One region of the Pseudoalteromonas sp. Ld19 genome, then DNA from elsewhere that is predicted to be linked to it. Evidence: predicted binding sites of a transcription regulator. Region 1 holds the regulator's gene; the other holds the start of a gene.
What was found. The regulator MetJ, encoded in region 1, represses methionine synthesis genes. The targets are predictions, from matches to a motif close to TAGACGTCTAGACGTCTA.
Positions count from the first base shown of each region.

Region 2: the regulator MetJ is predicted to act here: its motif matches at 9,243-9,260, upstream of metA (homoserine O-succinyltransferase).

Region 1 is NZ_JBISHA010000017.1:46,988-63,079, forward strand. It holds gene ACJJVZ_RS05245 (malic enzyme-like NAD(P)-binding protein) at 1-887, shown strand, start outside; gene metJ (met regulon transcriptional regulator MetJ) at 982-1,302, opposite strand; gene metB (cystathionine gamma-synthase) at 1,501-2,748, shown strand; gene metL (bifunctional aspartate kinase/homoserine dehydrogenase II) at 2,769-5,114, shown strand; gene ACJJVZ_RS05265 (penicillin-binding protein 1A) at 5,177-7,678, opposite strand; gene ACJJVZ_RS05270 (pilus assembly protein PilM) at 7,810-8,889, shown strand; gene ACJJVZ_RS05275 (PilN domain-containing protein) at 8,877-9,449, shown strand; gene ACJJVZ_RS05280 (type 4a pilus biogenesis protein PilO) at 9,439-10,044, shown strand; gene ACJJVZ_RS05285 (pilus assembly protein PilP) at 10,041-10,577, shown strand; gene ACJJVZ_RS05290 (type IV pilus secretin PilQ) at 10,564-12,657, shown strand; gene aroK (shikimate kinase AroK) at 12,842-13,360, shown strand; gene aroB (3-dehydroquinate synthase) at 13,388-14,458, shown strand; gene ACJJVZ_RS05305 (SPOR domain-containing protein) at 14,459-15,814, shown strand; gene ACJJVZ_RS05310 (Dam family site-specific DNA-(adenine-N6)-methyltransferase) at 15,869-16,092, shown strand, end outside.
Region 2 is NZ_JBISHA010000017.1:550,009-566,100, forward strand. It holds gene ACJJVZ_RS07640 (purple acid phosphatase family protein) at 1-810, opposite strand, end outside; gene ACJJVZ_RS07645 (TonB-dependent receptor plug domain-containing protein) at 867-3,170, opposite strand; gene ACJJVZ_RS07650 (GGDEF domain-containing protein) at 3,470-4,390, shown strand; gene ACJJVZ_RS07655 (AraC family transcriptional regulator ligand-binding domain-containing protein) at 4,374-5,375, shown strand; gene ACJJVZ_RS07660 (TlpA family protein disulfide reductase) at 5,377-5,880, opposite strand; gene ACJJVZ_RS07665 (histone deacetylase) at 5,943-6,851, opposite strand; gene ACJJVZ_RS07670 (PilZ domain-containing protein) at 6,905-7,273, opposite strand; gene ettA (energy-dependent translational throttle protein EttA) at 7,429-9,102, opposite strand; gene metA (homoserine O-succinyltransferase) at 9,324-10,271, shown strand; gene ACJJVZ_RS07685 (homocysteine S-methyltransferase family protein) at 10,261-11,334, shown strand; gene metH (methionine synthase) at 11,344-13,974, shown strand; gene ACJJVZ_RS07695 (hypothetical protein) at 14,066-14,614, opposite strand; gene ACJJVZ_RS07700 (hypothetical protein) at 14,808-15,356, opposite strand; gene ACJJVZ_RS07705 (hypothetical protein) at 15,367-15,741, opposite strand.

The DNA.
Region 1 (16,092 bases):
TAAATACAGTTGCAAATATAGCAGATACATTTGGTGGCATTAATCTCGAAGATATTAAAGCACCAGAGTGTTTTGAAATCGAAAAAGCGTTAATTGAGCGCTGTAGCATTCCAGTTTTTCATGACGATCAACACGGCACCGCCATTGTTACCGCTGCAGGTATGCTTAATGCGCTTGAGGTACAGGGAAAGTCAATTGAAGATGCGACTATTGTTTGTTTAGGGGCCGGTGCCGCTGCTGTTGCGTGCATGGAGTTACTAATTAAGTGTGGTGCGCTACGCGAGCATATCTATATGTTAGATCGCAAAGGGGTTATTCACACACGCCGTGATGATTTAAATGAGTACAAGCAATTGTTTGCCAATAATACCGATAAACGTACGTTGCAAGATGTAATTGCAGACGCAGATGTATTTGTTGGTGTATCGGGACCTAATTTATTAGGTGCTGAAGATTTAAAGTTAATGGCTGATAAGCCGGTTGTGTTTGCGTGCTCAAACCCAGATCCTGAAATAGATCCTGCACTCGCACACAGCGCACGTAACGATTTAATTATGGCAACAGGGCGCTCTGATTACCCTAATCAGGTTAACAACGTTTTATGTTTCCCGTTTATTTTCCGTGGCGCACTTGATGTTCGTGCAAGCGCGATTAACGACGAAATGAAAATAGCCGCAGTAGAGGCTATTCGCAGTATTGCTAAAGAGCCTGTACCGGCTGAAGTATTAAAAGCCGCAGGTGTGGATAAATTAGAATTTGGCGCTCATTATATTATTCCAAAGCCGATGGACCCACGTTTACTTCCACGTATAGCAAGGGCAGTAGCGCTTGCTGCTGTTGAGTCGGGTGTAGCGCGTATTGAGCTACCTGAAAACTATATGCAGTAAAGTATGCAGTAAAGTATGCAGTAAAATATGCAGTAAAATTCAGTTATAAAAAAACCTCAGTAATTACTGAGGTTTTTTTATGTTTTTTAAACGCTTAATCTTCATTTAAAACAGGTACTTCAAGCCCCATTTCTTGCATTATTTTTTTCACTTCTTCTGGTACTTTTTCGGCATTATCTTTACGTAAATCGTCGTCATTAGGTAAAGGTTGGCCTGTAAATGCATGTAAAAAAGCTTCGCATAATAGTTCACTGTTTGTCGCATGGCGTAGGTTACTAATTTGACGACGTGTACGTTCATCAGTTAATACTTTTAATACATTTAGTGGGATCGAAACGGTGATCTTTTTAACTTGTTCTGATTTTTTACCGTGTTCTGCGTATGGGTGAATATACTCACCATTCCATTTAGCCATAAGATGTATCGTTGCCTCAGATTATTAATTGCTCACACAAGATAAAAGCGTGTGAATATGCGTGAAATTCTATCGATTTAAAAAAGATAGTCAAATACTTGTTATTTAGCCATCTAGCGGTTTAAATGTTTTGACTTCTTAAATTGAATAAACTACTCTTTTAGACGTCTAAACATCCAAATTAATTAGGTGACAAGTATGAGTGGAAAAAATAAAGCAACTATTGCAGTGCGTAGCGGTATAGAGGCTGATAAACAGCATGGTGCAGTGGTAGCTCCACTCTATTTGTCGACAACGTATTCGTTTGCTGATTTTGATACTAAGCGCCAATATGATTACGGCCGTAGCGGTAATCCTAATCGTGATATTTTAGCTGAAACGCTTGCAGAGCTCGAAGGTGGGGCGCGTGGCATTATTACAGCTACAGGCATGGCTGCTGTGCATTTAGCTACGCAGCTACTTAATCACGACGATACATTGGTGATCCCACACGACTGTTACGGTGGTAGTTATCGTTTATTTACTTCATTACAAAAGCGCGGCTTATTAAAACTTAAAGTTTTAGACTTAACTAAACAACAGAGCCTTGATCAAATATTAGAGATTAAACCAAAATTAATTTGGATAGAAACACCCAGTAACCCAGTATTACGTTTAACTGATATTAAAGCGGTCACTGAAATTGCAAAACAATGCGGTGCATTGGTTGCAGCAGATAACACATTTTTGTCACCAGCATTACAAAACCCAATTAAATTTGGAGTAGACATTGTCGTGCACTCTACAACTAAGTATATCAATGGCCATTCGGATGTTGTTGGTGGTGCAGTCATAACCGCAACACAAGCACTGGGTGATGAACTTGCTTGGTGGGCAAATAATATTGGTATTACAGGGGCACCTTTTGATAGCTACTTAACATTACGAGGTTTGCGTACCTTAAATATCCGTTTAAAACAGCACCAAGAAAACGCATTAGCAATTGCTAAGTATCTTGAAGAATCTGAGTTTGTTAGCCAAGTTTATTATCCAGGTCTTGAGTCGCATCCTCAACATGAATTAGCGAAAGCACAGCAGCTTGGTTTTGGTGGCATGGTTAGCTTTGATATTAAAGGCGACATACACGATGCGGCTGCATTTTTAACAAGCTTAAAAGAGTTTAGTTTAGCTGAGTCATTAGGGGGAGTGGAGAGTCTAATTTGCCACCCTGCGACAATGACTCATGCAGGAATGGAAGAAGAAGCACGCTTAGAAGCGGGGGTGGGCGATACGCTTATCCGTATTTCGGTTGGTATTGAAGATATACATGATTTACTTGCAGACTTTGATCGCGTATTTAATCTTGTTAAACCAGGGTATAAAAAGAACGAAAGTCACGCAGGGAAAAGGGCTGGCGTTTCTAATAACAATGTTAAATTAAGTGCTGCTCATCCGGCACTTTGGTGATTAAAATGGATTGGTACAATATGGTTAACTGTGTACATAAATTTGGCGGTTCGAGCTTAGGGTCGGCCGAACGTTATCAAAGTGTGGCAAAAATTATTTTAGGGCACACTCAACTAGGTGATTGTGTGGTTGTGTCGGCATCAGGTAAAACAACCGATACCTTAGTAACTTTGTGGCAAAGCTATCAACAAAAAGACACGCAAGCTGTTGCTGATATTGTGTTGCAGTTGAGTAATCATCAAGGTGATTTAATTGAACAATTACTGCGCGCAGATGTTAAGCGCAATGCATTACATACATTAAACGAAGAGTTAAATTTAATCGCTGAGCTTGCTAAAAATGGACAGTTACAAGAATCTGCATTGCTTGCCCATGGGGAATTATGGTCGGCGCGTTTATTGGCCGCTTATTTACAGCAGCTTAATGTTGAAGCTTGCCTGCAAGATGCCAGAAATCTGTTTATCTTAAATGACGGGCAATTATTACATGCGCAAAATATTCAACAATGTAGTGGGTTAATTGCCAGTAATAAAATTAATGTCGTCACTGGGTTCATTGCGTCCAACAGCCTTGGTGATACCGTAACGCTTGGGCGTAATGGCAGCGATTACAGCGCGACTTTATTAGCAAGTTACTGTAATGCAAAGCACGTAAGTATCTGGACTGATACGCAAGGTATATTTAGCGCCGACCCCCGTAAAGTAAATAAAGCGATTAAGTACGCAAAAGTGTGTCGCGGGCAAGCGAATTTGCTAGCCAGATTAGGCAATCCTGTTTTGCATGCAAAAACACTATCTCCACTTAAAAATACCGACATAAAACTTGCTGTGCGCAGTAGTTACGATGTACAAGCTAGTCAAACCGATATAGTTAAGGAAGGCTGTGTAAAACAAAAACGTTTTATAACAACCTTACAGAATGTCGATTTATTAGTTATTGAAGGTCTGAGTGAAGGTGAGGTTACTCATGTTAGCCAGCTTATTCAGCACAGCCTTCATCATTTTAGTCAAGATGGAGATACGTATTTAGTGGTACCAGCAGCTTCAACGTATCAGGTAGTAAGCTACTTCGCTGGCAGAGCGAATATTAGTGAATCGAATTTAAATGGTTGTGCGGTTTTAGCTCCTGAGCAGGACGTAAATACGTTAGCTTTACATGCCCTTGATTTACTCAACCTACAAAGTATTCAGCCTCGTTTTGTACATCAAGGTGATGGCTATGTATTACTACTGACAGATCAATTAATTGATAGTGATATTTTAAGTATATTACACGATAAGCTTATTAATAAAGGGCAAGAAGTTGCGCTGATAGTGGCAGGACTGGGTAATGTCGGTGAAGTATTTATTGAGCAGCTATCTACTCAACTCGATCGTTTATCGGATAACTTTAGCGTCAAACTTGTGGGGTTAGTGCGATCGACACAGATGCTATTTAATGCCAGTGGTATCAATACAGTACAATGGAAAACTCAATGGCAACATGAAGCAAATAACTACAATGAACATGATTTATTGAGCGCGATCAATGAGCTAGATTATGAGCATAAAGTAGTTGTTGATATAACCGCCAGTGAAAAATTTAGTGCGTTATATACTGATCTTGTTGAACGCAATTGCCATTTAATTAGCGCTAATAAATATGCAGGAACAGCTCCAACTATTTGGTATGAAGCACTGTGTAAAAGCATTACAGAAAAAAACTTGCATTGGCGCTATAACACAAGTGTTGGAGCTGGTTTACCAATTAACTTTGCACTCGCTGATTTACAAAATAGTGGCGACAAAATTACGCGCATAGAAGGTGTTTTCTCCGGGACATTATCGTGGTTATGTAGTAAATATGATGGTTCAAAAGCATTTTCTGATTTAGTGCTCGAAGCACAAAGTATGGGCTTTACAGAGCCTGACCCTAGAGAGGATTTATCGGGTCGAGATATGCAGCGCAAGTTGCTGATTTTAGCGCGTGAGCTGGGCATTAAATTAGACCTTGACGATATAGCGTTATCGGCACTTATGCCCGATGAGCTGGCTCAAGGTAGTTGGAATGATTTTATTGATCAAAAAGATCAGTTAGATGAATTTATAAAAGCGCATGCCCATAAAGCGCAATTAGAGAATTCAGTTCTTCGTTACACGGGGTTATTAGAAATAAATCAAGGTAAAATAACCGCGAAGGTTGGTATCAGTTATGTAGCAAAAGGCAATGCTTTGGCTAATTTAACACCTGGCGACAATATATTTGTGATTAACAGTCAATGGTACAGCGATAACGCGTTAGTTATTCAGGGTCCAGGTGCTGGAAAGGAAGTTACAGCAGCTGGCATTCACTCAGATTTATACTGGCTGATGCAAAATTTAAAGTGACAGCATATAGCCAAAAGCAAACAGGCAGCTAAATTAGCTGCCTGTTTATTTGCGAAAATAACCTAAAATAGCTCTTCTTCAGTTTTAGTCTCTTCTTCAAAAATATCAGTTGGCTGCGAAAGTACGTATTTCGTTGGTGCAGTGCCTTTATCAAAGTATTCAAACCGGCTGGTATAGTCATTTTTATGGCTTAACAAGCCAGTCGCTAAATCAATTCGAATTGAAATAAGACCTTCTGGTGGCTCTATCGGCGCCTCTGGTACGCCCTCAAGTGCAGCTTTCATGAACTCAATCCATGCAGGTTGAGCTGTTTTTGCTCCAGACTCAGCACCTGAAATTTGACTGCTATCAAGATTGTTATTGTATGTTGAACGACCTAAAGAATTTCCAGGGTTGTCAAAGCCAACCCAAACAGAGGTCAGCACATTTTTATTAAATCCACTAAACCAAGTATCAACGGAGTCATTAGTAGTGCCTGTTTTGCCAGAAAGATCGCGGCGATCTAATGACTGAGCACGCCAACCCGTACCGCTCCAGCCTGTTTTTTGCGCCCAACTACCTCCGCCCCAAATACCACTGTGCATAGCATCTGCAATTAAAAATGCATTTTGCTTAGAAATAATACGTGGCGCACATTGTGTGATTTGGTTAGCTTCATTCTCATTATTTTGGGCTGTAAAGTTGGTAGGGATAGTTGTTGCTTCATTCATTTCTTCATCGCATACAACAACAGGGTTCGTTTTAAATAATATATTGCCGTAGGCATCTTGAATTTCAGAGATAAAATAAGGTTCTATTAGGTGCCCGCCATTGGCAAATGCGCTCATACCACGGGCTAGTTCAAGCGGAGTTATTGATGCGCTACCTAGTGCTAATGATTCGCTGCGATTTATATCTTCATTCTTAAAGCCAAATTTTAGTAAGTGATCGGCGGTACGTTGCAGCCCTACACCACGCAGTAAACGTACGGAAATAACGTTTTTAGATTGTGCTAACGCGCGGCGAATACGAATTGGACCATTATAAATAGCGGGGCTATTTTTTGGTCGCCATGCAACACCTTGGCTTTTATCCCACTGATTGATTGGCGCATCATTTAATATAGACGCCAAGGTGTAACCCTTTTCAAGCGCTGCTGAATAAATAAAAGGTTTAATGTTTGAACCCACTTGGCGTTTAGCTTGCACCGCTCGATTATATTGGCTCTGCTCAAAGCTGTAACCACCTACAATTGCTTTAATACGTCCGTCTTGAGGATTGAGCGATACAATAGCACTTGATGGCTCAGGTATTTGGCTTAGCAAATAACTGTCGTCATTATTTTTACGAAGCCATATTTGCATACCTGGTGCTAGGATGTCGGTCGCCGCTTTTGGTGCAAAGCTCTGGCGGTAACGCGTAATGTATTTACGCGCCCATTTTAAATTATCCCAAGTAAGTGTGCTTTGCGTACCATTTTTGAGAATAACATCAGCTGTTTTTTCATTCACAGCAACTACAACCGCGATTTTTAGAGATCCTAGCTCTTGTACGTTTTGCAGCTCATTAATAATTTGTGATTTGCTAAGTGCTGGTTGAGTTTCTTGCTCCCACAACACCTTTACAGGGCCTCTAAAGCCATGTCGCATATCATAGTTGTGCAAATTATTGATCAGTGCTGTTTGTGCTGCTTGTTGTACATTAGACTCAACCGTTGTAAAAATCTTATAACCAGAATTATACGCTTTATCAATTCCGTAACGGGCAACCATCTCTGCACGTACCATCTCAGATATATAAGGTGCATATAAATCAATTTCTGCCCCATGAAAATAAGCGGTTATAGGTTGATTTGTTGCGTCATTATATTCGGACTGTGTTATGTATTTTTCTGTCAGCATGCGGCCAAGTACTACATTACGACGAGACTTTGCACGTGTGGGGTTACGAATGGGATTGAGTGCTGACGGTGCTTTAGGTAAACCTGCGATCATTGCCATTTGTGCAAGTGTTAAATCTTTTAATTCTTTCCCGTAATATACTTGTGCGGCGGCACCAATACCAAATGCACGATTGCCTAATTCTATTTTGTTTAGATAAAGTTCAAGGATTTCATCTTTTGTTAATATATTTTCTATATGTAGCGCAATAAATATTTCTTTAACTTTACGGATATACGCTTTTTCGCGGGTAAGGAAAAAGTTACGCGCTAATTGCATTGTTATTGTACTAGCACCTTGTTTTTTCTCACCAGTAGAAATAAGTACTAACGCCGAGCGTACTATTCCGATAGGATCTATACCAATGTGGCTGTAAAACCGATTATCTTCTGTTGCCAAAAAAGCATTGATTAAAGGTGTTGGTATTTCGTTTATAGTAACGGGAATACGTCGTTTTTCGCCAAATTGATTTATTAAAAGCCCATCTTTAGTGAAGACTTGCATAGGGGTTTGCAGTTGCACGTCTTTCAAAACTTGAACGCTAGGGATGTCCGATTTAACGTAATAATAAAGGCTGATTAAAGTGATCAGTCCAAGTAACGTGCAAATGATAAAAAATTGTAAAGTTCGTTTTAATAAAATCACTTATATTTCCCTAAATTGACTCCCAATTATGCATGGAGACTGCTAGTATATATTGATTAAAAAATGAATAATATTTTTTCAGATAAAAATTATAACTTGTTTATTATTAAAACAAAGGTCAAGTTGCAAACATGCTAAGTCAACTATTTCAAAAACCGTCGACTATGATGGTCGGAATTGATATTGGATCGCATTCCATTAAGGCGGTACTTTTAAGTGAAATTGAAACTGGATTTCGGCTAGAGGCGCTTGCCATTGAGCCAATGCCAAAAGGTGCAATGAGTGAACGCGCCATTCAAGATATTGAAGCGATTGGCAATGTAATTATTAAGTTGAAAAGAAAACTACCAAGATCGTTAAAATTTGCCGCTGTTGCTGTTTCAGGCCAAACTGTTATCACAAAAGTGATTTTTATGGATGTGTCATTAACCGATGCTGAATTGGAGTCGCAAATAGAAATTGAAGCCGACAGTTTAATTCCTTACCCCCTCGATGAAGTAAATCTTGATTTTGAAAAGCTCTCAATAAACGAAGCCGATCCGAGTAAGATGAACGTACTACTTTCAGCTGCGCGGACAGAAAGTGTGGAAGCCCGTGTTGGTGCGCTTGAGGTTGCAAATTTAGAAGCGAAGGTTGTAGACGTAGAAAGTTACGCGCTTAGTCGCTCAATGGATGTTTATTATCAGCAATTACCTAGTGATGCATTTAATAAATGCGTAGCTGTTGTTGATATTGGTGCGGTGCTTATGCTTGTAAGTATTGTACAAGCAGGAGAGACCATATACACCCGAGATCAAATGTTTGGCGGCGATCAATACACAAACAGCATTGTTGCTTATTATGATAAAGGTTTTGATGAAGCTGAAATTGGCAAAACAACGGGCGATTTGCCTCCAAATTATACTTTCGAAGTACTTGCGCCATTTCAGACCTCGTTACTTCAACAAGTACGCAGAGCCGTGCAAATGTTTTTAACAACCAGCGGTAAAGATCAAGTTGATTATATTGTTTTAACAGGAGGTACTGCCATGATTAAGGGAGTCGATCGTCTGTTAATTGAAGAGCTGGGTATCCACTCTGTGGTTGTTGAACCTTTTGATAATATGGAAATATCTCCTAAGGTTGATCGTAATGTAATGCAGCGACATAAAACGCAATTTGCAATTGCTACAGGATTGGCATTGAGAGGGTTTTCATCGTGCCACATATAAATTTACTGCCTTGGCGTGAGGAACAGCGCCAAGAGTCAAAGAAGAAATTTGTCACCATTTTAATTGCCATTGTCATTGTATGTTTTGCGAGCATGTATTTGTTGAGTTCATTTTATGGAGCTTTAAAAGATGGGCAAAATTTAAAGAATAGTTATCTTAGTGCAGAGATTAACAAACTTGATAAAAGAATCACTGATATTAGAGACTTAGATAAGAAAAAAGAGAACTTACAACAAAGAATGCGTTTAATAGAAGAGCTACAAAGTAGTCGTAATTTAGGGACTCAAATCATGGATGAGGTGGCAAAAATTGTCCCGGCGGGCGTTTACTTTACAAAGCTAGAGCGCAGAGGTAACCAAATTCATGTTTTAGGGCGTAGCGAATCTAATAATCGTTTGTCGACTATGCTTCGCCAAGTACAAAGCTCCTACCTATTAGAACGACCATCAATGCAAGGTATTGTTGCTGGTAATAAATCATCGAGCCTACTGAGTGACTTTAATATGGAATTTTATGTAAAACCATTCAATAAAATTGGTGAAGTTAACAATGAACCTTGATTTTAAAGCACTTAATGATATTGATTGGAATGAAATAGAGCTTGATAACATCAGTGAATGGCCTATCGCAGTTAAGGCCATTTGCTGCACATTTATTGCGAGCCTTGTGTTGTTTTTTAGCTATAGCTTATTGGTTTCTGATGAAATTAATAGTTATCACAATGCTGTTGCAAAAGAAGTTGAGTTACGAACGACTTACCGTACAAAGTATGCAGTGGGCAGTAAACTTGATATTTATCGTCAACAAATGCTTGAAATGGAAGATAAATTTTCTAAATTATTAAAGCGCTTACCTACTTCAAATGAAACCCCTGGTTTATTAGATGATTTGTCGTATGTAGGAACAACTAGTGGCTTAACATTCTTAAAAATAGGGTGGTTACCTGAAGTTGAAAAAGAATTCTATACTGAATTACCAATAAAGATAGAAGTGGTAGGAACCTATCATGAGTTTGGTGAATTTGTCGGTAAAGTAGCGCAACTCCCCCGTATTGTTAGTTTGCACGACTTTTCTATTTCATCATCAGGTGAAAAACAGTTAACATTTAGCGTAGTGGCAAAAACATATCGTTATGAAGAAGGTCTGCAAAAATGAAGCGCTTGTTTTTAACTTCAGTACTGGCCCTTGTGCTATGCGGGTGTAACGATGACATATCTGAGCAAAAAGAATTTATTGACCAAGTTAAAGCGAGTACAACGCCTAAAGTTGACTCAATTCCTGAATTATTAAAATTTGAACATTTTGAATATAACGCAAAACAATTGCGAAGCCCTTTTGTAGCACCGCAACCAGAGATTATTCAAAATAAACTAACACAAATTAAAAACTGTTTGCATCCAGATCCAGAGCGTACACGCGAAGTGCTGGAAAAATACCCGTTGGATAATTTGGCAATGAAAGGCACAATCGGATCAGCTGAACAAGTATGGGCACTTATTACTGCTGCTGACGCCACTTTGCACCGGGTAACCGTTGGCAACCATTTAGGCAGTTATGATGGAAAGGTAAGATTAGTAACGAATGACTATATAGAGCTTGTAGAATTAATCCCTGATGGGTCTGGTTGTTGGAAAGAGCGCCTGACGAAATTGGAAATGTTAGAGGCGGCAATTGATGGCGCAAATTAATAAGAAAAAAGGTAAAAACAGCATGCATAAGGATGTTCCTTGGCTTAACCGCATCTCGATAATTTTATTTGTTATCGTGAGTGTGTTTACAGCTAACTCCGCTATCGCAACACCGTTACTTTATGATGTTCGTTATAACCCACTGCTTAAAGGTGAAACTGAGTTACAGCTGGTATTTGACGAAGAATTAATTCAAGAGCCTAAAATCCAAGTTTTTAATAATCCGGCACGTATAGAAATGTTATTCAGTGCTGCTCACTTGGAGGAGGGGTTAGAAAATGTACCGGTTAATCAAGCGGGCATCAAGAGTGTTACTAGCGCGCTAACAAGTAATGGCTTAAAAGTTATCGTCAATCTTGAGCGTTTGAAAATTTATGAAACACAAATCCATAACAATCTTGTTTCTTTACGGGTTTCTGATAATCCATTAACAGAGCATATTGTTGAAGGTGAAAATACTAACTCTCAAGAAATAGCGGGTAATTATATTAACCGCGTTCAATCGATAGATTTCCGTCGAGGTGAAAAAGGTGAAGCGAAGGTGCTTGTTTTTTTACAAGATACTCAAGCGGCAATAGAGGTACATGAAAGTGGCGGTAAAATTATCGCTGACTTTCACCATACTGATATTTTAGATGATTTACTGTATGAGCTAGACGTGCTCGATTTTGGAACGATTGTCAGTAAAATAGAAACATTTAAAAAAGAGGGTCTAACCCAAATAGTTATTGAGCCAAATGCAGCATTCACTTTCACTTATCAACAAATAGATAATATTTTTACATTAACAGTAGAAAAAGACGATGCTCAAAATGCTTATTTAGATGGAGGTAAAGAGTATCAAGGTCGCCCAATGACCTTAAATTTTCAAGATATTTCTGTTCGAGCTGTGTTACAAATTATAGCAGGCTACAATAACTTTAATTTAGTGACCAGTGACTCAGTGACAGGCAATATTACGCTGCGATTGGATGGTGTGCCATGGGATCAGGCGCTTGATGTAGTGCTTCGTATTAAAGGGCTTGATAAGCGCATGGATGGCTCTATATTAATGGTTGCTCCCTCAGAGGAACTAGCGGCGCGAGAGGCAAAAGATTTAAAGGCAAAGCAAGATGTTGAAAATTTAGAGCCGCTATATAGCGAGTATATTCGTCTAAATTATGCTAAAGCTGAGGAGTTTGCCGATCTACTAAAAACAGATACCAATAGTATCATCACTCAACGGGGAAGTGTTTCTGTTGATAAGCGCACGAATACATTATTGATAAAGGACACCGCAAAAAGCATTGAAAGTGTGCGCCGGATGGTCGAAACCCTCGATATAGCAGTTAAGCAGGTTGTAATAGAAGCCCGCATGGTCACAGTGCGCGATAACGTAAAAGAAGACTTAGGTGTGATTTTGGGCTTTAGTGATCAGCAAGGTAGTGATGGTATATCGGGCACATTGGAAGGGGCTAACACAATTTCTAATGGTGTTATCCCAGCTATATCAGATAGATTAAATGTAAACTTACCCGTTGCAAATGCGTCAGCAAGTATAGGTATGCATATTGCGAAGCTTGCCAATGGGACATTGATTGATTTAGAGTTAACTGCACTTGAGGAAGAAAATAAAGGCGAAATTATCGCGAGTCCTCGTATCACTACAGCAAATCAACAACAAGCACGTATAGAGCAGGGGACTGAAATCCCTTACGTTGAATCGGCTTCAAGTGGTGCGACAACGGTGAGCTTTAAAAAAGCAGTGCTAAGTTTGCAAGTAACACCACATATTACACCTGACAATAAAGTCATTTTAGATTTAATTATCACTCAAGATACACGAGGGGATACAGTTCAAACTGGAACTGGCCCTGCTGTTGCTATTGATACTCAACAAATAGAAACACAAGTGCTTGTTGAAAATGGCCAAACAGTCGTACTTGGTGGAATTTTTCAACAACAAATTATAAATTCGACTAAAAAAGTACCAATTTTAGGCGATATTCCATATTTAGGAAGGTTGTTTAAGAGTACCAGTGAGTTTAACGAAAAGCGTGAATTACTGATTTTCGTGACTCCAAAAATACAAATTGATTAAAATAAGATAGTTTTTTGTTAACCAACGGGTAATTATTTAGATTAATTGCTCGTTATATAGCTTTTTATGCTAATTGACTTGAAATGCCCCTGCAATTACTGAGATAATCCCCTCCTTAATTTTGGGGCCAGGTCGTTAGGCGGGGTTTTATTTCAAATTTTAGAGTTCGTTTGTACTAAAAGATATGGCTGAGAAACGTAATATATTTCTAATTGGCCCCATGGGGGCTGGAAAAAGCACAATTGGTCGTCACATTGCCGATCAATTACACCTTGAATTTGTTGATTCTGATCAAGAAATCGAACGCCGAACAGGTGCAGATATTGCATGGGTGTTTGATCTTGAAGGTGAAGAAGGCTTTAGACTTCGTGAAGAATCTGTTATTGGCGACTTAACGGAAATGCAAGGTATTGTACTTGCTACCGGTGGTGGTTCAGTAATGAGTAAAGAAGTTCGAAACAAGCTTTCGGCTCGAGGTATCGTTGTATACCTAGAGACACCGATTGAAAAACAAGTTGCACGCACACAACGCGACAAGCGTCGCCCGTTACTGCAAACAGAAGAAGCACCTCGTGATGTATTAGAGCGCTTAGCAGAAGAACGCGAACCGTTATATAAAGAAGTGGCAGATTTTGTTGTACGCACTGATGAGCAAAGCGCTAAAGTTGTTGCTAACCAAATCATCGAGAAACTAGATTTTTAAAAACTAATAATAAAGGAATAACGGAGCATGCTTGAATTAACTGTTAATTTGGACGAGCGAAGTTACCCTATATACATTGGTAAATCTGCACTTCAAGATAATGGCCGCCTAGTCCACCACATTGGTGATTGTCGGCCTATCATCATTACTAATGACACAATAGCGCCTTTATATTTACAAAAGCTACTTGATTCATTAGCTGAGCTAAATCCACTTTCTTTTATCATTCCTGATGGCGAACAGTATAAATCATTAGAATGGTTTGAAAAAATATCTGCCTTTTTACTTCAAAACAATTGCGGCCGAGATACGTGCTTAATTGCATTGGGCGGTGGTGTTGTTGGTGATTTAACCGGCTTTGTTGCTGCATGTTATCAGCGTGGTGTGCCGTTTATTCAAATACCCACAACGTTATTATCGCAAGTTGATTCATCAGTAGGTGGTAAAACCGCTGTAAATCATCCTCTAGGTAAAAATATGATAGGGGCATTTTATCAGCCACAAGCTGTTTTTATCGATACACAATCACTACATACGTTACCTGCTAGAGAATTTGCTGCTGGTATGGCTGAAGTAATTAAATATGGTTTGATTTACGACACCGATCTATTTAGTTATTTAGAGCAACATGTGGCAGGTTTACAGCAATTAGATGAAGTTTGTTTGCAACATATTATTTTTAGGTGTTGTGAAATTAAAGCATTAATTGTTGCTCAAGATGAAAAAGAACATGGTTTACGAGCGCTACTCAACTTAGGCCACACATTTGCTCATGCGATTGAAGCGCAAATGGGGTACGGTGTTTGGTTACACGGAGAAGCTGTTGCTACTGGGATGGTGCTTGCGGCTAAGCTGGCGAATGCGCGTGAAGATTTGAGTGCGGACGAAGTAACACGTATTATTGATGTGATTGCACAGTATAACTTACCAACCAAAATACCTACAAAAATGACAAGCGAGCAATTTCTAACGCACATGCGTAAAGATAAAAAGAATAAAAAAGGAACGATTCGTTTTATTTTACCCACCCAATTTGGCCAATGTGCATTAGTTGATGATGTATCTGACGACCAAGTTCGAGACTTAATCGAGCAATAAATGCAGCTACAAATTTTACCAAGCCGTGCTGCTTTGGTGGATAGAATCGCACTGCAATTTGAATACGGGCAAAACCTCATTGTTTTATTGGGCACTTCAGGGCTTGGTAAAAGTTATATGCTCGAAACTTTCATTACTGATAAATATACCGAGTTTAATAAAGTTTTTGTGCAGACAAGTGCAAAAATGACTGACACTCAATTAATGAGTAATTTGTTAGAGCAAAGTTTTAAGACCCCTTTAGTTGATCATAACTTAACTTTATCTGAAAATTTTTACCAGCTATCACAACAGCAATCATGTGATCCCTGTTTATGGGTGCTTGATGGCGGCCGAAATCTATCTGAAGAATTTTTGTCTGAATTAGAATTACTTGCAAAAAATAGCCCAAGTACTTTATACATCATGCTTGCATCATCATCAAAGTTACCTTTGAATAATGCGGTAGAAATTTATTTAGAGCCGCTAACGCTGAGTGAGAGTAAGCAATTAATGGGATGGTATTTTAAGGACCTTCCTTATGATGAAGATCCCGTATTCCAAGCATTTTTAACTGAGGCACACGGAAATCCAAGTTTATTACTTGCATGGCAAGCTAATGATCACGTTGCCGATGTTGTTGTAAAAGACAAGGTATCTTGGCGTTTGCATTTGCTTATTTTGATGTTGATCCTCATGTTCTTAATTATAGGTTTTTTATATAAATCAGACATGACTCAATGGTGGCAACAATACTATCAGCAAGAGCAGGTTGAGGTTAGTACCACTGCAATTTCTGTAAAGCAGATTACCGAATCGTCGCTAGAAAAAGATAATGTAAAAAGCGCTTTCTCTACATCTAATAGCTCTACTCTCAGTGCTGGCGAAGTAATTGCTGAATCAAACATTGCTGAGAGTAAGCCTCTTCATAATGATGTGCCGGCAATAATGCAAAGCCTCACAAAGCCTAAAGAGAACGTTGATGTAGTCGCAGGCAATGACAGAGCATCGACTCCTGTTATTGAACCGCTTGCAAAAGTCAGCAAACAAATTACTAATAAGACTAGTCAGCCCGAAAGTGAAAAACAATGGTACCTCAAGCAACCAGAAGCTAATATTGTTATTCAGTTATTAGCAGTTACGCAGCAACAAGTGAGTAATCAATTTATTGCTCAATATAAGCTACAGAATACGGTGCATATTTATCAAACAAAAAGAAATAATAAAGTTTGGTGGGTAATAACATACGGCAGTTTCGAAAACTTAAGCGATGCGACCTTAGCGATGAAAAATTTGCCAATAGGTATTTTAAAGAATAAACCTTTCTATAAGAGAATTAATAAAATAAAACAAGAAATTGCACTACTAGATCAGTAAATTAAACGACTTTAGTGTAAAATCTCGCAACACCGAATTGAAGTAAAGAGCCCAATGCAGCAAAAGAGTAGAGCCTTCCTTAAATGGGCTGGCGGAAAATACAGTCTAGTTGATGATATTAACGCGCGATTAAAGCAAGCAACTAAGCATGCTGATACTTTGGTTGAACCTTTTGTTGGCGCGGGCTCAGTTTTTTTAAATAGCAATTTTAAACACTATATTCTTAATGATATTAATGCTGATTTAATCAACTTATATAAAGAACTGAGAGACTCTCC
Region 2 (16,092 bases), 500 kb from region 1:
GCCGGATATAAAATGCGCGAGTTTACTGTTTTTTGTCTGGTTATGTTGAAGATCATGCTCATGCCCAGCTATGTATGCTTGAACACCATTTTGCTCAAGTATAGGCTCAAGTAAATTACGCAATTTTTCATTTAGTCCATAACGTTTACCGCTGCTATAAAGCGGGTGGTGGCCTATAACTATTTTCCAACGTGCTTTGCTGGTAGCCAGTTGGTTATTCAGCCATGTTAATTGTGCTTGGCCGTCTTGCGCTTGTGTTACTTTATATTTTTCGCGTGTTTTGTATTCTGGATTTAATGGATTAGTGTCTAAAAATACCATTAATACTTGCTCGCCATCTTTTAAAGTAAAGGTTTTGCTGTAATAGCGTGCAGGTAAATTCCAGCGCTGACTTTTATTACTGTAATCAAGTTGTGCTTGTGCGTTACCTAAATAGTCGTGATTGCCCAGTACCACATACCAAGGCTCAAATGTGTGAGGGCCGTGATAAATATCTTCGTATGCACTTTGCCAAAGTGGGTCGTTAATACTTGCAATGCCATTGGGGTAAAAGTTATCACCGGTTGAAATAATAAAATCTCCATCCGTTTGATACATCGCTATTTCTAGCTGGTGGGCGACCTCTTTTTGATCAAAATGGCCATTATGACCCCAATCACCTATTACCGTAAAATTCAAACTTTTAGGTAGTGCGCTCAAATCAGCTATCTTTTGTTGCTCGTATACCGCGTTGGTATAGGTTACGTTTGCTAATGCACATTGAATGGGGCATAGACTAAGTGCGATTAGCAATAATGTTTTTTTAATCATGGTTACTCTCCCATGTTAAGTGATGCTATTTGATGAGCACCACTTAACAAATTTACTTAAAACGCGTAACGCAGCATTATTTGATAAACAGGACCCGCTTCTTCAGATTCAATTTCGTACTCATCAAAGCGTCTACTAAACTGATCATCAACGGTATCAAACTTATTAAAGGTTTCGTCTTTACTTGCATCAAGTAGATTTGAGCCTACTAAGCGCAGCGTTATGTCTTCCCAGCGTTTTTCTATAAAAATTTCAAAATCGGCACTGTAAGACGTTGTTACTTCCTCACCTACAATGCGTCCATAAGCATCACCTTGCTTACGATAAGTTGCGCCAAAAGCCGCTCTAAGCTTCGGTAAATCTTGAATAAACCCAACGTTATACACGTAGTCTGATTGGTCATTAAATTTGCGTTCCCCAAAAAAGTCAGTGACTTCACTATCAAGCCACGAATAGTTTAAAAACACGCCAGTGTTAGGCATATTAAATGCGCCAAGTGGTGTCGATAAATCAAGTTCAATCCCTTTTACATTACCGTCCCCCGTATTGCGTGGTTGCAGTACAAACGTGCCTTCGCCTTCAGAGCCTTGTTGCTCTGTGTTTGCTATTTCTATTAGGTCGTTTACTTTGCGATAAAATAAATTAATACCCACAACGCCACTTTTCCCTAAACGATATTCGTAGCCTAAATCCATACCCCAAGCTGATTCGGGTTTTAATTCAGGGTTACCTAGTTGGTCGTTATCGCCAAGTTCTTTTTCGATAAGTGCGGGTGTCAAAAAATCAAATTCAGGGCGGCGTAAACTACGTGCAACTGATGCGCTAATACGGCCATTTTCAGTGACGTTATAACGAAAGTGTGCAGAAGGAAGAATAAAGTCATAATTGTTATCTTCGGTTACAGCAACAGTTTTGTCATTGATTTTTGAGTCGGTAGATTCCCAGCGTGCGCCTAGCTCCCAAGCAAACAAATCATCTTGGTGTTTAACAAGTGCAAACACGTCAAAGCGATCTTCTTCTAAGGTACTTACGCCTCCAGTAACAGCGTCATATTCACTGTCAAAGGTAGCGAGTGTTAGTGGGGTTGCCGCATATTGATCCCAGCGGGTAAGGGCTAACGCTCGCTCGTTTTGCGATTCAAAAATTTCACTGTCACGCTTTTTACTTTGTAAAAATGCACCAAATTGAATTTCTTTATTTTCGCCCCAAGGCTGGCTATGTTGCCATTGCAGTGTCCATTCTTTGTCGTCTATTGCGCTTTTAGTTTGCTCTTCTTCAAATACCATAGGCAGCTCTGAGGTATCTAGCTCTACTTCTTGCTCATAGACGGATTCTTCAAATTTGGCGAACCCAAACTTAAATTTACTGGTGCCGTTTAGAAGTGGGAACTCATAAGCGGTATTGATATTGTAATTAGTCTGATCGATATACTTAACATTGGCGTTATCGGTTTCTAAGTTTCCACCATTTACAATATCGCTATTGGTGGCAGTGGGGTCATTGTATTCAAATGAGCGCTCATCTTCAGTTCGCTCTGTATCAACCCACATTGCGCTAATATTAAACTGACTGTCGTCATTAAAAATAATTTCGTAGCTGGCGTTAAGTGATGTGTCGTCGCCATCGCGCGTATCAGATTGATCTTCTCGGTTATCAAATTCTTCCGTTTTATAGTTTTTATTATTTTCTGGGCTATCGCCATAGCGCTGGCTGGTTTTTTGTTTTGGGTTATATCGTCCTTGTAAATTTGCACCAAGCAGTAATCGCCCTCCGGCTAATTCGGTACCGTATACGCCCGCTAAACTTTCTTTAAACTCACCATTGTCATAACGTAAGCCACCAACACGTAAGTAACCGCCGTCGAGGCTATAACCATCGCGCAATACAATATTTAATGTGCCCGCTATCGCATCGGCTGAACGATTCGCGCTTGATGAGCGAATTATTTCAACGCGTTCGATTAACTCAGCCGGAATTCGGTCAACAAAAAATGAACGGTCGGCACCCGCGCCAGGCACTTCCTCACCGTTTATAAGCACTTTAGTATAGGCAGGGCTTAAGCCTCGCATCCGCGCACCATCCGATTCAAGCACATCCGATAAGAATGTAACGCTAGGTACGCGTTTTAAAGCATCACCGGCTGTAAGCGGTTCAAAGCGTTGAAAGTACTCTTGTGAATACTCTAAAGTGGGTGCAAGTTCGTCTGAGCGATTTCTGTAACCAATTTCGCCATATACAACAATTTTTTCAGAAACCTCAATGTCTTTCTTTTTAGTTTCTTTTGCATCATCTTCTGCATACGCCGTTAAATTACATAATGCTAATGCGGCTACCAGTGCTTTTATTTTAAAGTGTTTCATTGTATTTGCTCTTGGTTATTACAGGGTTGTTTCTTGGTATGGCGAGCAAACTAAGGTTGTTTGATGACGTAAATGTGACAAGGTATGTATTAAACACGCGTATTTAGTGACGTTTGAGCAACACGCAGAGCTTATTGAGCTTTTCGCACTCCTAGTAAAGCAATGCGTTATGCACTGTGCAGCGCTGTTTTTAAAGTCCCTATCATTTTGTTGTCATATAGCTGAGCTAATATGACCCTGCTAACACAAACTGATATGAACTAACTTTAAAACTCATTTATAAACAAAAGATACAACACATGCGATTTAATCCCTTTACCAGCCACCGACTATTAACAAACGCCATCATTAGCCTATTTTTAAGTGCTGTGTTTTTAAGTGCTTATTTAGGTGAACTAAAAACGTATGCTTATATTCAATGGCTCGATATTATGGGGGAGGGCGGCATTGTATTAATGACTCTTGTTTGGATCTCCGTGTTATTAATATCTAGGCCCCCCAGTAAAGTAACAACTTACTTGGTGATTGGTATCGGGCTATTTATGTTTTCAGCCACGCTCGATTTACTTGATGAGTGGTTAATGCATCCTGCGCATCAATGGCTAAGTTGGATTGAATCACTGCCCGCGCCGCTAGGCATGCTATTAACGAGTGTAGGTTTGTATTACTGGCATCAAGAGCAATATGTATTAAATCGTCAGTTACGCCGTCGCGAAGTGCATTTACGTGAGCACGACAAAGTATGCTCAGTCACAGGCCTTTATAAAGCGCAGTATTTAGATTCAGTAATTAACGAGCAATTAATTAGCACGCAGCCGTTTTGGTTAGGAGCTATTGATATACGTGATTTCTCGCACTTTAATAATGAATTTGGTTTTAGTGAGGGTGACAGGTTACTGCGTGAAATAAGTGAGTTATTACTTATGAATTGCCGATTAAGTGATGTGGTGTGCCGTTATGCGGGAGATTGTTTTATGGTGCTAATGCCTGCGACCACAGAGCAACAAGCAAAAGAGTTGATGGCGCAAATTAAAGGGGCTTTAAGGCACTGCGCATTTAAAGTTGAGGCGTCAAAAAAAGCAAGGTTTCAGCATGTAACGACAGCTTTAATACAAGGAAATGTACGCAATAACACGCGGACATTAACAAGCCAGTTGCACAGCCAATTACAGCAAAAAAAGTATCAACAAAAAGTAGCGCAACGTGCATACCTTTGTTAATCAAAATGATAAGTACCTAAGCGCACAAGGGCTTATCACAACAATTGTAGAACTGGCACAGAACCGAGGGATTGATTTACATAAACTGTTGCGGGGGACTGGTATTTTTGAGCAAGATTTACTTAATTTTCAGCATGCATTTAGTATCTCTCAGCAGGTGCGTTTATTAGCACAATTTAAGTCATTGATGAAAAGTACCGACAGTGGCTTTTTACTCGGTAGCCAGCTAATTAACGATACACGAGCTGAAGCACAAACCCTTATGTACAGCGCTAATTTAGCTCAAGTATTAAAGCAGTTATCGCTTTTAAGAATGCAGCTAGCGCCTTTGTTATTTAGTCAAACGTATATTAAAAACAATAATTTTTATATTTATATTCAGCCCGCGCACGGGCTCGACGAAGATTTATACCATTATGTTTTAGAGATATACAGCACCGCATTTTATAGTTTACTTAAACGAGTAAGCACAAGTTATCCCCATTGCCAGTTTGACTTTGCGTTTAAGCGCCCTCGCCATATTCAAGAATACGAACATAATTTGGGACTCAAGGTTAGTTTTGATAAGCCATGTACACGCTGGGTATTAAATAAAACTATGTTACGGGCCAGAAATCCGCATGCTAGTCAATTACGCTTTATGCAAGCTCAGTCGCAGTTACATAACAAAAATGTAGTTAGCATGACTTTTATTGAAGCGGTCTGTCGGTACTTATATGCCTATCCAAGTGTCAATTTAGAGTTTACTGCCAAACATTTTGCAATGAGCCCAGCAACATTTAAGCGCAAACTTAAACTCAATGGTGTACGCTTTTCAACGTTAATTGATGCTCAAAATAAGCATAAAGCGATTTATTTACTTACCTTATGTGCTAAACGAAATGAACAAGTCGCTGAGCAGTTGGCTTTTTATGATATACCTAACTTTCGGCGTGCATTTAAACGTTGGACAGGTTTAACTCCGAGCCAGTTAAAAACGCAGTAAGCTACTTTGTTTTTACATTAATAGAATGCAGTAAGGTGCGTGCATTTAAATGCAGGTTTGCATCTTCTGGGTTTGAAGTGTTAATAAGCCAAACAACGCGGCCTTTTTTATCAATAAATAAGGTAGTCGGTGTCCCTCGTATACTTAATTGCGCTGCAATTACGTCCGCTTTTACTGCTGTTTTAAAAGTATACCCTCTGTCTGAAAGTGCTTTAGCGGGAGTGGCATCGTCATCTTCTTTAAAACTCACGGCAATAACTTTTAAGCCCATGTCGTTTATTTTTTGAAGCGCGGGTTGCAGCTTTTTACAGTATGGGCACCAAGTCGCCCAAAAATGCAAAACATAAGGCTGGCCCACTAAGTCATGAGTATTAATGATAGAGCCATCTGCCATTTGTAAATTTAATGTAGGCAATTGAGGATGCGCTTCATCTGTGTTTTGATCTTGCGCATATAGAGTAAAGCTTAATAAAAAGAGTGAGATAGCAGTAAGTAGTTGTGTCATAGTGTTTTCGTTTTTATTGTCTGTATTAAATAAGAACGAGAATTTAACATTTTTATTTCATATTAAAAGCGAGCGGCTTGCTCAACTATAATTGCGTGGCGTTTAGCAAGACGAAGGTGATCTCTATCATAACCGCCGCCAATCACAGTGGCTACTGGCGTGTTGTGCTCAAGGCAGCGTTTAAGCACTAAGTGGTCGCGTTTGACTATTCCATCCCAACTGATATCTAATTTACCTAGCCCATCGTCTTGCCATATATCAACGCCTGCGTCGTAAAGCACTAAGCTTGGGTTTAGCTCTTTAAGTAAATAACTTAAGGTGTCGTCTACTATGGCGAGATATTCGTCGTCTTTCATATTGTCGGCCAAGCCAATATCCAAATCACTAGGGGACTTTCTAAAGGGAAAGTTTTTTTCACAATGAATAGAGCAAGTATAAGCATAGGGTTGATGCTGTAACATTGCAGCTGTGCCGTCGCCTTGGTGCACATCTAAATCAAAAATAAGCACATTAGTCACTTCGCCACTTTTTATTAACGTCTCGGCAGTAAAGGCTAAATCATTAACCATGCAAAAACCTGAACCAAAGTCATGATGTGCGTGATGTGTGCCACCCGCTAAGTGACACGCTATGCCGTGTTGAAGTGCTAAGCGAGCCGTTTGCAGCGTACCTTGCGGGGCTGTAAATGTACGATTCATTAACTCTTGTGACCAAGGTAAGCCAATGCGACGCATGGTTTTTTCATTTAAGCGGTTGTGCCATAGATCTTGAATGTAGTTATCGCAATGCACAAGTTCAAGTGGCCCTGGCTTGCCTAATATTGGCTCAACTAGATTATTGCCAATTAAGCCAAGCTCTGCAACATGCTCATATAAATGTGCAAACTTACTCATTGCAAAGCGGTGTTTTGGATCAAAACTAAACGAGTAATTGGGGTGATACACTAAAGGTAAATGTGGATTTAAGATCATGTTTGCACAAGTTAAAAAATTTGCTCTATGGTAATCAACTAATCTAAATGAGTCTATTGTTGTGTGTCGTGGATCAACATAGCGAGCTCGCGATGTAATAGTTCGTCATCGGCTAAATTTAACTCAATTAAGCGCTTTAAATGCGTAATACTGTCTATATCAATATAATGGCATTTTAGGCCTATGTGGTCTGCTTTTATATGAGAAACCATAACTTCCATTTTTATTTCTATTTCGCTTTGCGGGAGTGTAAAGCACAGTATTGCATTGGTATTAGTGCTGCTAGTAAAGGCGTCACATCTAGTAATTAACGCGCCATGTAAAGATATATCGAGTAATTTACATGGGTATTGATGATCATTAAAAATTACTTGTGCATCGGTTGAAAATAAAACACGAGAAAACTGACGACGATTTTGCATAACCTAACTTGGCCTTATTGTTTTTATAATAAATTAATCATAGCGGGTAATTCTCTACATGCTAGAAAATAAGTGTTTAGAATACTGGTGGCATAAAAAAGCCCCGCATAAATGCAGGGCTTAGTGTGACTGTAATAAATTAGCTACAGTCAGGATTAGCCAATTTTTTTGTACTTAATACGTTTAGGTTGAGCTGCTGCTGCACCTAATGTCTTTTTAAGCCACTCTTCGTATTCAGTGTAGTTACCATCAAAGAAGTTAATTTGACCTTCATCGCGGTAATCTAAAATATGTGTAGCAATACGGTCAAGGAACCAACGGTCATGCGATATACACATTACACAGCCTGGGAACTCTAAAATAGCGTTCTCAAGTGCACGTAGTGTTTCAACGTCCAAGTCATTGGTTGGCTCATCCAGTAATAACACATTGCCGCCCGCTTTTAATAACTTAGCAAGGTGTAAACGGTTGCGTTCACCACCTGATAGATCTTTAACAAACTTTTGCTGATCGTTACCTTTAAAGTTAAAGCGACTTACATACGCACGGCTTGGGAACTCAAAGTTACCAATTTTTAATACGTCTTGACCGTCTGATATTTCTTGGAAAACAGTTTTGCTTTCGTCCATCCCGTCGCGGAACTGATCAACAGTCGCAAGGTGTACAGTTTCACCAACGCTGATGCTACCGCTGTCTTGCTCTTGCTCACCGCTTATCATTTTAAATAGCGTTGATTTACCTGCACCATTAGCACCAATAATACCCACAATAGCGCCCTTAGGCATGCTAAAGCTTAAATCGTCAATTAAAACGCGATCGCCAAAGCTCTTACGAAGATTAGTTACTTCAAGTACTTGGTCGCCTAAACGCGGGCCAGGTGGAATAAACATTTCGTTAGTTTCGTTACGCTTTTGGTAATCAGATTGCTGCATTTCAGTAAACTGAGCCATACGTGCTTTTGACTTAGCTTGGCGACCTTTAGGGTTTGAACGAACCCATTCAAGTTCTTGCGCAATTGATTTTTGACGCGCTTTTTCTGATTTTTGTTCTTGCTGCAGGCGCGCATCTTTTTGTTCAAGCCAAGAAGAGTAGTTACCTTCCCATGGAATACCTTCGCCACGGTCAAGCTCTAATATCCAACCAGCTACATTATCAAGGAAGTAACGGTCATGCGTTACTGCCACAACGGTGCCTTCGTAATCGTGTAAGAAACGCTCTAACCATGCAACCGACTCAGCATCCAAGTGGTTAGTTGGCTCATCGAGAATAAGCATGTCTGGTTTTTCAAGTAATAATCGGCATATAGCAACACGACGACGCTCACCACCTGAAAGGTGCTCAATTTTAGCATCCCATTCTGGCAGACGAAGTGCATCAGCAGCACGCTCTAAAACGTTGTCGATGTTATGACCATCGTGCGCCTGAATAACCGCCTCAAGCTCGCCTTGCTCTTTTGCAAGTGCGTCAAAGTCAGCACCTTCCATTGCGTATTCGTTATACACTTCGTCAAGACGGCTAAGTGCATGTTTAACTTCGCCAACAGCTTCTTCAACAATTTCACGCACTGTTTTACTTTCGTCCAGTACAGGCTCTTGTGGCAAGTAACCAATTTTTGTACCAGGCTGAGGATGTGCTTCACCTTCAAAATCTTGGTCAACACCGGCCATAATGCGAAGTAAAGTAGATTTACCAGAACCGTTTAAACCAAGCACACCAATTTTTGCGCCAGGGAAAAAGTGCAACGAAATATCTTTTAAGATAGTGCGCTTAGGTGGCACAACCTTAGATACTCGACTCATCGAGAATATAAATTTATCAGGTAAAACCATGAAAGGAGCCTTCAAATAATAATAAAAATTTCAATGTTGTATTGTAGTGGCTCTCAGGTGAAACAGTCAACGAATGGCATAGTTTTAAAGCACTAAAGCATGCTTGTAAGCAAAGTATAAAATCATGAATAAATTTCATTTGGACATCTATACATCTAGAGGTTGATATTTTTTACTTTCAGTTCATAATTAGCACAGGTTTTTATGAACAGGAGTGAAGTATGCCAATTACAGTAAAAGACGAGTTGCCGGCTATTGCGCGTTTACGTCAAGAAGACGTATTTGTAATGCCAAAAAGTCGTGCAAAAACGCAAGAAATACGCCCAATGCGTTTGGCTATTTTAAACTTAATGCCTAATAAAGTAGAAACCGAAGTTCAGTTTATTCGCTTACTTGCCAACTCGCCTTTGCAAGTAAACGTAGAACTACTACGCCTTGACACTCACCGCAGTAGTAGCAACTCAGAAGAGCACCTTGATACCTTTTATCGTTATTTTTCTGAAGTTAAAGACAACAATTACGATGCATTAATAGTAACAGGTGCGCCACTTGCCCATTTAGAATACGACGATGTAGCATATTGGGATGAGCTAAAGGTCATTATTGATTGGGCCGAGCAACACGTTACCTCTACGTTATTTTCGTGCTGGGCAGCACATGCCGCGCTATATCACCATTACAATTTAAAGCGCGATTTAAAAGACGACAAACTGTGTGGCGTATTTACTCACCAATGTTATTTTGAGCACGGTGCACTGACTCGCGGATTCGACGACACCTTTTTAGTACCGCACTCACGCTATGGCCACATTGATATAAATAAAATAAACGCCTGTGATGAGCTGGTGGTATTGGCTGGCTCTGAGCGAGTAGGGGCTTACTTACTTAAAAACAAATCGGGTAGCCAAGTGTTTATAACCGGTCACCCAGAGTACGACGCCGACTCGCTAAAAGCAGAATATGAGCGAGATTGTAAAAAAAGCCCCAATGCACCAAAACCCGAAAATTACTTTGTGGACGATGATGCAACCAAACAACCTTCAAAAACGTGGCAAAGCCATGCTTTTTTACTTTTTTCGAACTGGTTAAATTACTACGTGTACCAAACCACACCGTATGATATTAATTTAGTTAGCCAAGATGTGAGGACTAACAACTATGCCGAATAACGCGCCTACAAATAATAAGCAAGCCGAAATAAGTACAGCATTAAAAGAACGCATTTTAATTTTAGATGGCGCTATGGGCACCATGATCCAAGATCATAAGCTAGAAGAAGAAGACTATCGCGGCGAGCGTTTTAAAGACTGGCATGTATTAATTAAAGGCAATAACGATTTATTAAGCCTAACCAAGCCCGATTTAATCACCGATATTCATCGTGATTTTTTATCAGCGGGCGCCGATATTATCGAAACTAACACGTTTAACTCGACCACTATCTCGATGGAAGATTACGACATGGCAAGCCTAAGCCGTGAAATAAACCGAGAGTCGGCTAAATTAGCACGCGCAATTTGCGATGAATTTACAGCTAAAACGCCAGAAAAACCACGCTATGTAGCCGGTGTTTTAGGACCAACCTCTAAAACGTGTTCAATTTCGCCAGACGTAAACGATCCGGGTTACCGAAATGTCACCTTTGATAAACTCGTTACTGCGTATGTTGAGTCTACCCTTGCATTAATGGAAGGCGGCGCCGATTTAATACTAATCGAAACTATATTCGACACCCTTAATGCAAAAGCCGCCTCGTTTGGCGTAGAAGAAGCCTTTGAGCAAGCTGGGCGTACATTACCAGTTATGATCTCGGGCACTATTACCGATGCCTCTGGCCGTACGCTTTCGGGGCAAACAACCGAAGCATTTTATAACTCTATTCGCCATATTAAGCCTATTTCGATTGGTTTAAACTGCGCACTTGGTCCTGATTTACTGCGCCAATACGTAGAAGAGCTGTCGCGCGTGTGCGAAACCTTTACATCGGTACACCCTAATGCGGGCTTACCAAATGAGTTTGGTGAATACGACTTAGAAGCGGGCGATATGGCAACCGAAATTATCGATTGGGGTAAATCGGGCTTTATTAATATAGTAGGCGGGTGCTGCGGTACCACGCCTGCGCATATTCGCGCGTTTGCAAAAGGGCTTGAAGGCGTTAAGCCTCGCCAATTGCCAGAGCTTGAAGTACGCATGCGTTTATCGGGCCTCGAAGCCTGTAACTTAAATTAAGGAGCCAACATGACACAGCAAATAGCAGTATTTACCAATGTTGGTGAGCGTACCAATGTAACTGGTTCGGCTATGTTTAAACGCCTAATCATGGAAGAAGATTTTGAAGCCGCGCTAACAGTGGCCCGCGAACAAGTAGAAAACGGCGCACAGGTTATTGATATAAACATGGACGAAGCCATGTTGGACTCAAAAGCCGCCATGGTTAAGTTTTTAAACTTAATAGCCTCGGAGCCCGATATTTCTCGTGTACCCATTATGGTCGACTCCTCAAAATGGGAAGTAATAGAAGCCGGCTTAAAGTGTATTCAAGGCAAGGCTATTGTTAACTCAATATCGCTAAAAGAGGGCGAAGAGCCATTTATTCGCCAAGCTAAAATAATAAAACGTTTTGGCGCAGCTGCCGTTGTAATGGCGTTTGATACCGACGGACAAGCCGACACGGCAGACCGAAAGTTCGCAATATGTGCGCGCAGTTATAAAATATTGGTAGAAGACATTGGCTTTGCGCCAGAAGATATTATTTTCGACCCTAATATATTTGCCGTAGCCACCGGTATTGAAGAGCACGACAACTACGCTGTAGAATTTATTGAAGGCACACGCCGCATTAAGCAAAACTTACCGCACTGTAAAGTGTCGGGCGGTGTATCAAATGTATCGTTTTCGTTTAGGGGTAATAACCCCGTACGTGAAGCCATTCACTCGGTGTTTTTATATCATGCCATTCAAGCGGGTATGGACATGGGTATTGTAAATGCGGGGCAACTCGCCGTTTACGATGATATACCAGCAGAGCTTCGTAAAGCCGTTACCGACGTAATACTTAACACCGACCCAGGCGCAGGTGAGCGCTTAGTTGAGCTTGCACCTAAGTATTCGGGCATGGCACAAGCCGAGCGAGTAGAAGATTTAGAGTGGCGCACATGGCCCGTGGCAAAACGCCTTGAGCACGCGCTTGTTAAAGGTATTACTACCTTTATTGATGAAGATACCGAAGAATGCCGTGCTGCTGCCGATAAACCTATTCACGTAATTGAAGGGCCGTTAATGGACGGCATGAACGTAGTAGGGGATTTATTTGGCGCAGGTAAAATGTTTTTACCACAAGTGGTTAAATCGGCGCGCGTAATGAAGCGAGCCGTAGCCTACCTAGACCCATACATTGAGCTTGAAAAAGAAGAAGGCTCAACTAACGGTAAAATAGTGATGGCGACCGTAAAAGGCGACGTACACGACATAGGTAAAAATATTGTGGGTGTAGTACTGCAATGTAACAACTACGAAGTAATCGATTTAGGCGTAATGGTACCGGCTGATAAAATACTGCAAACTGCCATCGACGAAAAAGCCGATATTATTGGTTTGTCGGGCTTAATTACCCCATCGCTTGACGAAATGGTACACGTAGCAAAAGAAATGAAACGCCGTGGTTTTGAACTGCCGCTACTCATTGGTGGTGCAACTACCTCTAAAGCGCACACCGCAGTAAAAATTGAGCCGCAATATGACAAAGGCGTAGTGTATGTAAGTAATGCCAGCCGTGCGGTAGGTGTAGTATCTAATTTATTATCGAAAGACATTAAGCCTGATTTTTTAGCTAAAACCCAAGCTGAATATGTAAAAGTGCGCGAGCAACAAGCGCGCAAAAAGCCACGCTCTAAGCCTGTTACAATTGGGCGTGCCCGCGATAACGCAGCGGTGCTTGATTGGGATAACTACACGACACCTGTGCCTAAAAAGCTCGGCGTGATCGAGTTTAAAAACGTATCAATCGCCACTTTGCGTAAATACATAGATTGGACGCCATACTTTATGACATGGTCAATTGCCGGTAAATACCCGCGCATAATGGACGACGAAGTAGTAGGCGAGCAAGCGCAAAGCTTATTTAAAGACGCTAACGATATGTTAGACGACCTTGAAAAAGCAGGCAGTTTGCAACCACTTGGTGTAATTGGTTTATTTCCTGCTAACCGCGTTGGGGATGATATAGAAATATACACCGACGAAACACGCAAAGAAGTATTAACTACTTCGTGCCATTTACGCCAGCAAACCGAAAAAACCGACTTTGCTAATTATTGCCTAGCCGACTACATAGCACCCAAAGGCACACCAGACTATTTTGGCGCGTTTGCAGTAACGGGCGGCCTAGAAGAAGACGACCTCGCCAATGCGTTCGACGCACAGCAAGACGACTACAACAAAATAATGGTTAAAGCGGTTGCCGACAGGCTCGCCGAGGCATTTGCAGAATACCTACACGAAAAAGTACGTAAAGAGTATTGGGGTTTTGCACCAGACGAAAACCTAGCAAACGATGAGCTAATACGCGAAAACTACCAAGGTATTCGCCCTGCGCCAGGTTACCCAGCGTGCCCAGAACACACTGAGAAAAAGAAAATTTGGCAGTTGCTCGACACCGAAAAACGCATTGGTATGCAGCTAACTAGTTCGTACGCCATGTGGCCAGGTGCTGCTGTTTCGGGTTGGTACTTCTCACACCCACAAGCAAAATATTACGCAGTAGCAGCAGTACAAAAAGATCAGGTGGAAGACTACGCTAAACGAACTAATATGACGCTTGCAGAGGCTGAAAGATGGCTATCGCCTAATTTGGGGTATGATCCGGAGTAAATAGAGCTGCAGTCAGTTTTTAGCTGTCAGCTATTAGTTAAAACAAAAACGAGCCAAATGAGGCTCGTTTTAAATTATACATAAAAAATCATTAAGGGCTATTAGCGAGTAGCTCATCTACTTTTTTTATAACATCTTCTGGTGTTGGTTCAGTCGTTTGTTGTTTAAACCAATCTGTTATTTCTTCGCTGACTCTATAACCTTTTTCAATGCAGTAGTGTTGAGAGGTAACCCAAATATCTGCCCCCCTAGAAGTGCTATACGAATTACAAACAGTGTAGCCTTCACTTTTAATTTTACTTTCAATAAAGTAGGTATAAGTAGGAACTGAAATCAATAGCAAAATCAGAGTAACCCCGCAAAGCTTATACCATTTAATTAGAAGTTCTGGCACTATTTCAATGCTCCTTAATTTTAAGGATATCAGTTGAGTAAGCATTAGAAGCACTGGCGTGCCTAAAATTAAACTCGCACCAAAACTCTTCTCCTCAAAGATTAACTGATGTTGATTCAAAGCTTCAAAAACGAGTGTCACCTCACTGTATGAGATCATAGGTAGAGTAATGGTCAGCACAAAGAAGAAAGCAAATAAAACAATACCCTTTATATTTTTACTTAACGTTAATTTTTCAGATTTCATTAAATTACCATTAATCACCAGTTTAAAGTGTGCCTCAATTTGATTTTTACAAGGTTGGCTGAGTTTTATATATTTTGATGTACGTTACTAATTATACCGCATTCAGAATCTGTCAAAGTCAAATTACAGTATTAAATTTAAAAGAAAAACGAGCCAAGTTAGGCTCGTTTTTTAAATTATACATAAAAAATTATTAAGGGCTATTAGCGAGTAGCTCATCTACTTTTTTTATAACATCTTCTGGTGTTGGCTCAGTCGTTTGTTGTTTTAACCAATCTGTTATTTCTTCGCTGACTCTATAACCTTTTTCAATGCAGTAGTGTTGAGAGGTAACCCAAATATCTGCCCCCCTAGAAGTGCTATAGGAATTACAAATAGTGTAGCCTTCACTTTTAATTTTACTTTCAATAAAGTAGGTATAAGTAGGAACTGAAATCAATAGTAAAATCAGAGTAATCCCGCAGAGCTTATACCATTTGATTAGAAGTTCTGGTTTTATTTCAATATTTCTTACTTTTAAGAATATCAGTCGAGTAAGCATTGCAAATGCTGGCGTATATAAAATTAAACACGCACTAAAACTTTTCTCATTAAAAATCAGCGGGTGCTTATTTAACGCCTCAAAGACAAATGCCAATTCATTGTATGATGCAATCGGTAAAACTATGGTGATGATAAAGAATAAAACAAATAAAAAAACACCCTTTATATTTTTACTTAACGCTAATTTTTCAGGTTTCATTAAATTACCATTAATCATTTTTTAAATAAGGTATTGCAAAGAGATTATGCATAAATTTTATAGGGTTTTCCTCATACATATTACTAGCATCTCGTAAGTTATTGTGTATTTTTTGTAAATTATTTTTCGCATTACTTTCAGCAATCCTTAAATTAGTTGCTAATTTCTTAGTTAAGGTCTTTGTGTCAATAAAATTATATGCTAGTAAGGCTATAGCTGAACTTACAATAACTACTGCCAAAATTGGACCAACGGCAACAACTGCAGCTGTGCCTGCTAAAGAAGAGACACCTGCCCAAGCAATACCTGATGATGCGTCAGCAATTGCTAAATCAACAGAGACCCCGCCTATAAAATCGTGCCAGAGTTTTTTATCATCGAGCATTTGGTCTACAGCATGAAACCCAACAGATATCAGGATGCTTAAAACAAAGCCCGATTTAACTGCTTTTAATTAGTAAATAAAGCTGTTACGCCCTCCAAAAAAATTAGCTAATTTAACCATGCCTATTCCTTATTTATTCAATCGTGCTAAGTCAAAAATTCGACTCTCGGAACAAACATTTAGTTCAATTTATTAAATGGAATACGGGCTATTTAGTCATTTAATTTTTTCTCAGCCTGTTTCCTTTAAGTTGTATATCTGGCATCGTTGTATGTAGGTCTGTTGTTTATATGTTTCTATTATCGTAGCTTCTGCAAGAGAAAATGCTATCACTGTATATTCAACTTACTA